DNA from 2 places in the Rothia sp. HMSC08A08 genome. Region 2 is predicted to be linked to the other one. Evidence: predicted binding sites of a transcription regulator. Region 2 holds the regulator's gene; the other holds the start of a gene.
The links. The regulator HspR, encoded in region 2, represses chaperone genes until heat shock. The targets are predictions, from matches to a motif close to AAGTTGAGTCNNNNNGACTCAACTT.
Positions count from the first base shown of each region.

Region 1 (4,421 bases), on a different contig from region 2:
CAATAACGGCTACCTCGCCAGCCTTATGTTTCCGGGAGCGGTTATGTGCAAAGGTAGAAGAAAGTTGCAGCGGGAGCGTATTTTACGCTCCCGCTGCAACTTAGCATTCTGTTTCGCGCCGTGATGATTTAGTCGTCACGCTTGGAGGTCACTGACAGACCATCCATTGCAACATCCGGGTTCACATCCACCTCTACGGTATCGCCGTCGTGTATAGCGCCCGAGAGGATACCCTTCGCCAGACGGTCGCCGATCTCGCGCTGTACCAGGCGGCGCAGCGGGCGGGCGCCGAAGGCCGGATCGTACCCTGCCAAGCCCAGCCACTCCAGGGCGGCGGGGGTAACATCCAGGGTCAGGCGGCGGTCGGTCAGACGCTTGCCCATGCCCTGAATCTGCAGGTTCACAATCTGTCCCAGATGCTCGGAAGAGAGCGGCTCGAACATGATGATGTCATCCAGACGGTTCAGGAACTCGGGGCGGAACGCCTGGTGAACCACCTGCATCGCCTTCTCGGTGCGCTCCTCAAACGGCATCTCCTGATCGACCAGGTACTGGGAACCCAGGTTCGAGGTCAGAATCAGAATCACGTTGCGGAAGTCCACGGTGCGACCCTGACCGTCAGTCAAACGACCGTCATCAAGCACCTGCAGCAGGATATCGAAGACCTCGGGGTGGGCCTTCTCAACCTCATCCAGCAGCACCACGGAGTAGGGGCGACGGCGCACAGCCTCGGTCAACTGACCGCCCTCTTCGTGACCCACGTATCCGGGAGGCGCACCCACCAAACGGGAAACGCTGTGCTTCTCGCCGTACTCACTCATGTCGATGCGCACTAGGGCGTGCTCGTCGTCAAACTGGAACTCCGCCAGAGCCTTTGCGAGCTCGGTCTTACCCACGCCGGTCGGTCCCAGGAACAGGAAGGAACCAATCGGGCGGTTCGGGTCGGAAATTCCGGCGCGGGCGCGGCGAACCGCATCCGCTACGGCAACAACGGCAGCTTCCTGACCGATCAGGCGTTCACCGATGCGTTTCTCCATCTCCAGCAGCTTCTCGGATTCACCCTGAAGCATGCGCCCGGCGGGAATGCCCGTCCAGGAAGAGATAACCTCGGCGATGTCGTCAGCCGTGACCTCTTCAGAGACCATAGCCTCGCCATGAGCCTCAGTTTCGGCGCGCTGAGCTTCTTCCAGTTCCTTCTCCTTGGCGGGAATTTCGCCGTAGAGCAGGCGGGATGCATCCGCCAGGTTACCCTCACGCTGTGCCACCTCGGCACGCGAGCGCAACTCGTCGATTTCGCTCTTGAGATCGCCCACGCGGTTCAGACCGGCCTTTTCGGCTTCCCAGCGGGCGTTGAGCGCATCCAGCTGTTCTTTCTTGTCAGCCATGTCTTTACGCAGCGCCGCCAAGCGTTCCTTCGACGCCGGGTCGGTCTCGTTCTTGAGGGCCAGTTCTTCCATGGTCAGGCGGTCTACGGCGCGGCGCAGCTGGTCGATTTCCTCGGGGGCCGAGTCGATCTCCATGCGCAGGCGCGATGCGGCCTCATCCACCAGGTCGATCGCCTTATCGGGCAGCTGACGTGAGGGAATGTACCTATTTGAAAGTGCTGCGGCGGCAACCAGGGCGGCATCGGAAATCTGCACCTTATGATGTGCCTCGTAGCGTTCCTTGAGCCCACGCAGAATACCGATGGTGTCATCAACGCTAGGCTCACCCACGTACACCTGCTGGAAACGACGTTCCAGGGCAGGGTCTTTCTCAATGTTCTCGCGGAACTCGTCGAGCGTGGTAGCGCCAATCATGCGCAGCTCACCGCGTGCCAGCATGGGCTTGAGCATATTGCCCGCGTCCATGGAACCTTCGGATGCGCCCGCACCAACCACGGTGTGCATCTCGTCGATAAAGGTGACGATCTGGCCTTCGGATTTCTTGATTTCTTCGAGCACGGCCTTGAGGCGTTCCTCGAATTCTCCACGGTATTTAGCGCCCGCAACCATGGATCCAAGGTCAAGGCTGATCAGGGTTTTACCGCGCAGGGATTCGGGGACGTCGCCAGAGACCATGCGCTGAGCCAGCCCTTCGACCACAGCGGTTTTACCGACGCCGGGTTCACCAATAAGCACGGGGTTGTTCTTGGTGCGCCGGGAAAGCACCTGCACCACGCGGCGAATTTCGGAGTCTCGGCCAATCACGGGGTCGAGCTTGCCTTCGCGGGCGAGCGCTGTCAGGTCGGTTCCGTACTTTTCAAGGGCTTGGAAGGTGCCTTCGGGGTCCGGGGTATCCACGGTGCGGTCTCCTCGTACTTGGGGAATGGTCTCTTCGATAACTTTGGCAGTTGCGCCCAGGTTTTCAAGCGCGCGAGCGGTATCGCTATCGCCGCTTGCGATGCCCAGCAGCAGCATTTCGGTGGATATGTAGGTGTCACCGAATTTCTGGGCGTGGGTCTGCGCGCTCTGGATAGCGGCGAGGGCGCTGCGGCTGAAGTTTGCGTTCTGTACGGATGCGCCAGATGCCTTCGGCAGCTTCTTAATCTCTGCGGATGCGGCTTCCGAAATGGCATCAATGTCGAGCCCTGCGGCCTTGAGAACCGCTACGGCAACGCCTTCTCGCTGATCCATCAGTGCTTTGAGGATGTGCGCAGGTTCGATGCTGGGGTTACCCGCTGTCTGCGCGTTCATATTAGCGGCGGAGAGCGCTTCTTGGCTCTTGGTTGTGAATTTTGCGTCCATAAATCTTATCCTTTCGCGTCTTGTGCGGGGCGCATCCTGCGCCTTCTTTTTACAGCTAACTTGAGTCTACTACACTCAACGTTTGGATGCAAGGGGTTACCGACGGTTTTCGGGACCAAAATTCGGGGCTAAAAAAGGCTCTTTATGTAAATAAAGCGGTGAAAAATACGCTTTATTTACATAAAGAGCCTTTTTTAGTGCGCGGGGGCGAGAATCAGATAGGCCTCAGTCCAAGAAGTCATACGGGCTTTGTTGTCGCGCCTGCTCCTCCAAAACCTCGTCGGTAACACCCTGCTGCATGCGCGCCGAGCGCCTATTAGCATTGAAAGCGACCACGGCGGCGGTAATAGCCATAGCAAAGGTCAAAATTCCGAAGGTATTCCCGAATCCTGCACCGTAGCCCACGTAATCGGCACCCGCGAGCGCACCAATTCCCGATACCGGCACCCCGGCACGGTAATCGGGAATGAACATCCCAAAGAGAAAAGCGAGCACCCAGCAGGCCCACACGGAAAATACGAATCCCCAGGATGCACCAACCCGCAGGTGCTCGCCTCCGTCAACGCGACGATGCGCATCACGAAGCATCCACCACGCGCCCAGGCACAGAATCACGGCTAGCGCGGGACCGAATGAGATAGCAAAAATGGGCACGAGATCACCAGCGGCACCAAAGAGGGCACGGCCGACGGTAATCCAAGCAGCAGAGACGAATGCCATGGGGTAGGCGGCGTAGAGGGTTGCAACCTGTATGAGGGCAGGTGTGCGTGCAGCTAATGAGTTTACATGCGGGTGCGATCCGGAGTGCTCTGATTTTTCGTTCACTGTGCCATCTTAAACGGTTTGTGCCCCGGACTGGTACAGCACTCACCATGTCAGCGGGCTTTCCGCGGTAAATCCCACATAAACCTAAACTTTAACCAAAAACTTTATTGTTATACTGAGCACATTGGGGGCTTGCGGGTACTCATGCCCCCTAGCGGTAAATAATAGGAGCCTACATGAAAATACTGGTTTTAGGAGCAAGCGGTCGCACCGGAAGCATTTTCACCCGCAAAGCGCTAGAGGAGGGGCACATGGTTACCGCCTATGTGCGTAACCCCGATAAGACGGTGGAGCTTTTGGGGGAACACCAGAACCTCATGATTGTCCCCGGTGCCCTGAACGATTCTGAGCGGCTCGCCACAATTTCTTCCGGACAGGATGTAATGGTTAGCATCCTGGGGCAGAAAGCTACGGTGCGAGAGTTTCTATCCACCACGTTCATGCAGAAGCGCCTGCCGCTCATTATGGATTCGGTAGTGGGTGCGGGTGTGAAGCACTGCGTTATTATGAGCGCCTACGGAGTGGGCGATACGGTACGGAGCGCATCTTTCTTAATGCGTGTAGTGTGTAAGACCATTATGCGCAGTATTTTTAGGGACCGCGTGAAGGCCGACGCTATGGTTACTAAGTATCAGCCGTATATTTCGCGGGCACTGCCGGGCAGGCTGACAGATAAGCCTGGTAAGGGCGGGGCGAAGGTGGTTGATGTGACGAGTGTTGCACAGGTTCCGGGCATCCCGACGATTGCTCGTGAAGATGTTGCTGATGCTCTGCTCAATATTGCGGGAAACCCACAGAACGCGGGGACAGATTTTTTGGTGACGATTGATGACGTTGTCCTACGGGCTACATAGAAATGCCCGGTAGGCT
Region 1 covers NZ_KV793061.1:109,576-113,996, reverse strand. Annotated here, with positions in the region: gene clpB (ATP-dependent chaperone ClpB) at 129-2,726, opposite strand; gene HMPREF3164_RS03560 (hypothetical protein) at 2,952-3,551, opposite strand; gene HMPREF3164_RS03555 (NAD(P)-dependent oxidoreductase) at 3,728-4,405, shown strand.
Region 1: clpB (ATP-dependent chaperone ClpB) is a predicted target of HspR. The motif match lies at 2,784-2,808, and genes of this name have one in related genera.

Region 2 (4,421 bases):
CCTGTAACTTAATCCACGCTGCAGGCTCTCTTCACCCGTGGAACTCTCATTCTCGGTAACTGTATGCTTGGAAGGTCGCTGTGTCACTATTCCTCTTTTCTGTGTGTGCTCTGCCCTGCGGGCTACAACCTCGACAGGAAGCCCCGACCTTCGGGGCATAGCGATACGGTTCGGACTTTTTCGCGTAAGCGCAGCTCATAGCAAATCGCGCCGTATGCGCCGTGACTACACAGAATTCTACCCGCAAAAGATGCATACCTCGCATGAACCTTGGCTATGCCTATGCTATCTGGGGGTGGCGACACGCCGACGATGCTTCTCCCAGCCAGCACTCTCCCCCGCTAATACGCTGAAAATAATGCTTATCGCAAAAAATATGTTAAAACTTTACGATTAAATAAACTTTCCTGAGGTTTGCCGCTACAATTGCAATGCCCGGTGTGGAAATACCGCATTACTCATCTCATCACAAAACATCAGGAGGACACTCACTCATGGGTAAACTATCAAATGCTGCACTGCGCCTCACCACGGGCGCGCTCGTGCTCGATGCAGGCATCAAGAAACTCGGCGCCGACGAAGGTACCTACGCATATCTGCAGCAGATGGCGGCATCAGGTGTGCCCGCCGTCGCCAAGCTCGACCCCAAAACCTTCGGTAAACTTATTTCCTACTCGGAAACCGCGCTCGGCGCTACCCTGCTGACCCCTTTCATCCCCAGCCGTCTGGCGGGCGCGGGTCTGACCGCCTTCGGTGCGAACCTCATGACCATGTACTTCCGCAACCCCAATATGCATGACGGCGCATTCCGACCCACTCAGGATGGGCAACAGCTCGCCAACAACATCGTGATTCTCGGCGCGGGTCTGGCACTGCTGTTCTCCGGCAAGAATAAGTAGCCTGCACGGCGACTTCGCGGTCGTAAAGACCAAACGGGGGCAGTTTCTTCATTCGAATGAAGAAACTGCCCCCGAAACTTTTAGTCCCCAGATTTTTAACAGTGCTCGCCGCCGAGCGCCGCTACGTTATCCTGATAGGTATGTCATCTAACGAGCAGAACGCGCAAACCACCGCATCAGCCAACGCCGATGCGCCCCAGACGCCCGAGAAGAAAACGGTACCGCCCGAGTTCTTCCGCCAGCCCTACTCCTTCGTGCGCCGCGGCGACCGCCTGACCTCGCGCCGCCAAAAAGCGTGGGACACCTACTCCCAAACCCACGTGCTCGACATACCCCGGCTGCGGGCAGATACCTCTGTAGCCCCCGAAGCCACCTTCGACCCGGTCACAATCTACGGACGCGAAGCCTACCAGGTTGTCGAGATCGGTTCCGGGCTGGGTGAAGCAATTGTGCACCGCGCCTCCGAAATGCCCGAGGCGAACTTCCTTGCCGTTGAGGTCTACACCCCTGGCATTGCGGATCTGCTGCTCAAGATGGGGCAGGCCGGGGTTGAGAATGTGCGCGTCGCTCAGGCTAACGCCCCCGAATTGCTCGATAACATGCTGGAAGAAAATTCGGTTGATGAGCTCTGGGTTTTCTTCCCCGACCCTTGGCACAAGTCACGCCACCACAAACGTCGTCTGGTCTCCCCCGCTTTTGCCGACAAGGTTGCGCGCGTGCTCAAACCCGGCGGAATCTGGCGCTTGGCCACCGACTGGGAAGAATACGCCCACGTGATGCGCGATGTTATGGAGGCGCACCCCGATTTCGAGAATCTGCATGCCGGTGAAGGCGCTACCGAGGACGACCCCGTCGGCGGGTGGGCGCCGCGCTGGGAGGGGCGCATCCTGACTAGCTTTGAACGGAAGGCTCGTGAGGCGGGCCGCTGTGCCCACGACCTGACGTATAGGCGTAAATAAGTTATCTGCTGGGGAAAGGGTAACGATACCTTCCGGCGACGCCATCGAATAAAGCTAGGGAGATAAAGCAAGAACCGCTTGCCTAGCAAACGGTTCCAGATGCTCTTTCAGCATCTTGGCTGATGAGCTATATCAACCGTACCACACTGGCTGTCCGCCCCTATTTCTGCCGGTACAGCACCACCGCCGAGGAACGTTTGCGCGGTGCCGGGCGCTGACCCCGCTGAATGTTCACCACATCCCCGCGGGTGCTGGCTGCGAATACTCGTTCCGCCAGCCCCAGCTTGGCGTGCGCATCCTCAAGCTGAGCCTGCAGGCGGGCAATATGATCCCGGTGTTCCTCAACCATCTCTTCAAGCTCAATAATCCGGCGGATTCCCTCAAGCGAAACGCCTTCCTGCGAGAGTTGCTGAATACGCTGAAGTAAATCCACATCGCGCTGCGAATAGCGCCTGGCCTTACCCGGCGCACGCGAAGGCTGCACCAGCCCCAGGCGGTCGTATTGGCGGAGCGTCTGCGGGTGCATACCCGCCAGCTCCGCCGCCACCGAAATCACAAAAACCGGCCTGTCGGTGCTGTAGGCAGACGCCGATGATTGCTTACTATGGGCACTCATAAGCTACCTAACTTTCTTCAAAAGGTCCTCACGGGGGTTCTCCTGCGGCGCCAGGGCAATGAACTTCTCGAAGGCTTCCTTCGCTTCATCGCTCAGGTTCTGAGGCAGGTGCACCTCAGGGATCACCAGCAGGTCGCCGGTGCCCGACTTGGTTTTGAACCCGCGTCCTTTCGCACGCAGTTTACGACCCACACTGCCGGGGGTTAGTCGCAATTTGACGGTTTTACCGCCGGGTACGGGCACTTCCAGCACACCGCCATTGACGGCTTCCTCTAGGGTCACGGGGGCGCGCAACACTAGGTTGTTTCCCTCGCGGCTGTAGTGCGGGTCATCCGAAACGCGCACGGTCACCATCAGATCGCCGCCGGTGCCGGGGCGTCCCTTACCACGCACACGCACTTTCTGCCCGTCCTTCACACCCGCCGGGATGCGCGCCTCAGTACTCGTGCCGTCCGGCAGGAACACGGTCGCCTTGGTGCCCGTGTACGACTGCGGCAGGGTAATACGTGTGCTGGTGGAGAGGTTATTATCCTGCGGGGCACGCTGCTGCCTGCCGCCGAAGCCTTGAGCTCCCCCGAACCCGGTGGCATCCCCAAAATCGGCACTCGTGAACCCGGCGGTACGGCGTGAACCACCCGCGCCGCCAACGCCACCACCGAAGAGTCCACCGAGCAGGTCTTCAATGTTGATACCTTCGCCACCGCCGCTGGTCGTGAAATGCACGTTTTGGCCGTTAAATCCGCCGAACCCACCGGCACCACCAAATCCGCCAGCGCCGCCTCCGAAGCCGCCATTAGCGAACCCTGCGGCACCGTATTTACGAATCTGGTCGTATTCTTCGCGCTGTTTCTTATCCGAGAGTACATCGTAGGCTTCGGAGACTTCCTTGAATTTCTTCTCGGCTGTCTCGTTCCCGGGGTTTAGGTCGGGGTGATATTTGCGCGAGAGTTTGCGGTAAGCCTTTTTAATATCAGATTCAGAGGCGTCTTCTTTCACGCCGAGGGTTTTGTAAAAGTCTTCTGACAGCCAGTTTTCGCTTGCCATGTAAGTTCTCCTTCCCCGTCGTCCGGGGTTCTTGTAACGCCCCGTCCAAAGGGGCACAACCTTAGTTTTTAATCCTATATAAAGTTTAGTCTACTAGACTCAATTTTGGAAGAGAAATCCCGTAGAAAACCGCGGAAATATACGGTAAACGGGCGGGTTCTCAATTTCTCAAGAACCCGCCCGTTGTGTGCTCTACGGAGCGTTTACTCGGCGACAGCCACCGCAACTTGGGCGGTGCGCACCACGCGATCATTCACGCGGTACCCGTATCGCAGAACCATCGAAATATGGTCCGGTTCTACCTCTCCGGTTGGCTGCTGGAGCACCGCCTCGTGAATATTCGGGTCGAAGGGCTCGCCCACCTCGCCGAAGCGTTCCACGCCTTCCTTCTTGAGAGACTCCTCAAGTTTGGCAGCGATTGCAGCGAAGGGACCTTCCTGCAGGTCACCGTGCTTGCGTGCGGCGTCAATATCGTCGAGCACCGGCAGAAGCAGGCTCACAATATCGCTCGCCACAAACTCCCGCAGCTGCTCCTTCTCGCGGGCGGCACGGTTCTTAAAGTTTGTGAACTCCGCCTGCAGGCGAAGCAGGCTGTCCAGGCGTTCTGCCGCGAGTTTCGCATCCTCTGAGGGTGCTTCCTCACTCGGCTCGGGGGTTTCCCCCGCCGCAGCATCGGCTACGGCAGGGGCTTCCTCAGCCTCGGGGTGACCCTCGGCGGCGGGGGCGTTGAATGCCTCCTCCAGTGGGTCTCCCGCAGTGTTCTCGTGTTCAGCCATGATTACTTCTTCTCGTCTTCGTCCTCGTCGATAACCTCGGCATCTACCACATCTTCGTCATCTTCCTTAGAGGAAGAAGCGGAGTCTGCGTTAGCCTCTGCCTGTGCGGAAGCGTACAGAGCCTCGC
Region 2 covers NZ_KV793081.1:146,974-151,394, forward strand. Annotated here, with positions in the region: gene HMPREF3164_RS10060 (amino acid permease) at 1-87, opposite strand, end outside; gene HMPREF3164_RS10065 (hypothetical protein) at 495-899, shown strand; gene trmB (tRNA (guanosine(46)-N7)-methyltransferase TrmB) at 1,040-1,858, shown strand; gene HMPREF3164_RS10075 (heat shock protein transcriptional repressor HspR) at 2,019-2,474, opposite strand; gene HMPREF3164_RS10080 (DnaJ C-terminal domain-containing protein) at 2,478-3,518, opposite strand; gene HMPREF3164_RS10085 (nucleotide exchange factor GrpE) at 3,722-4,294, opposite strand; gene dnaK (molecular chaperone DnaK) at 4,297-4,421, opposite strand, start outside.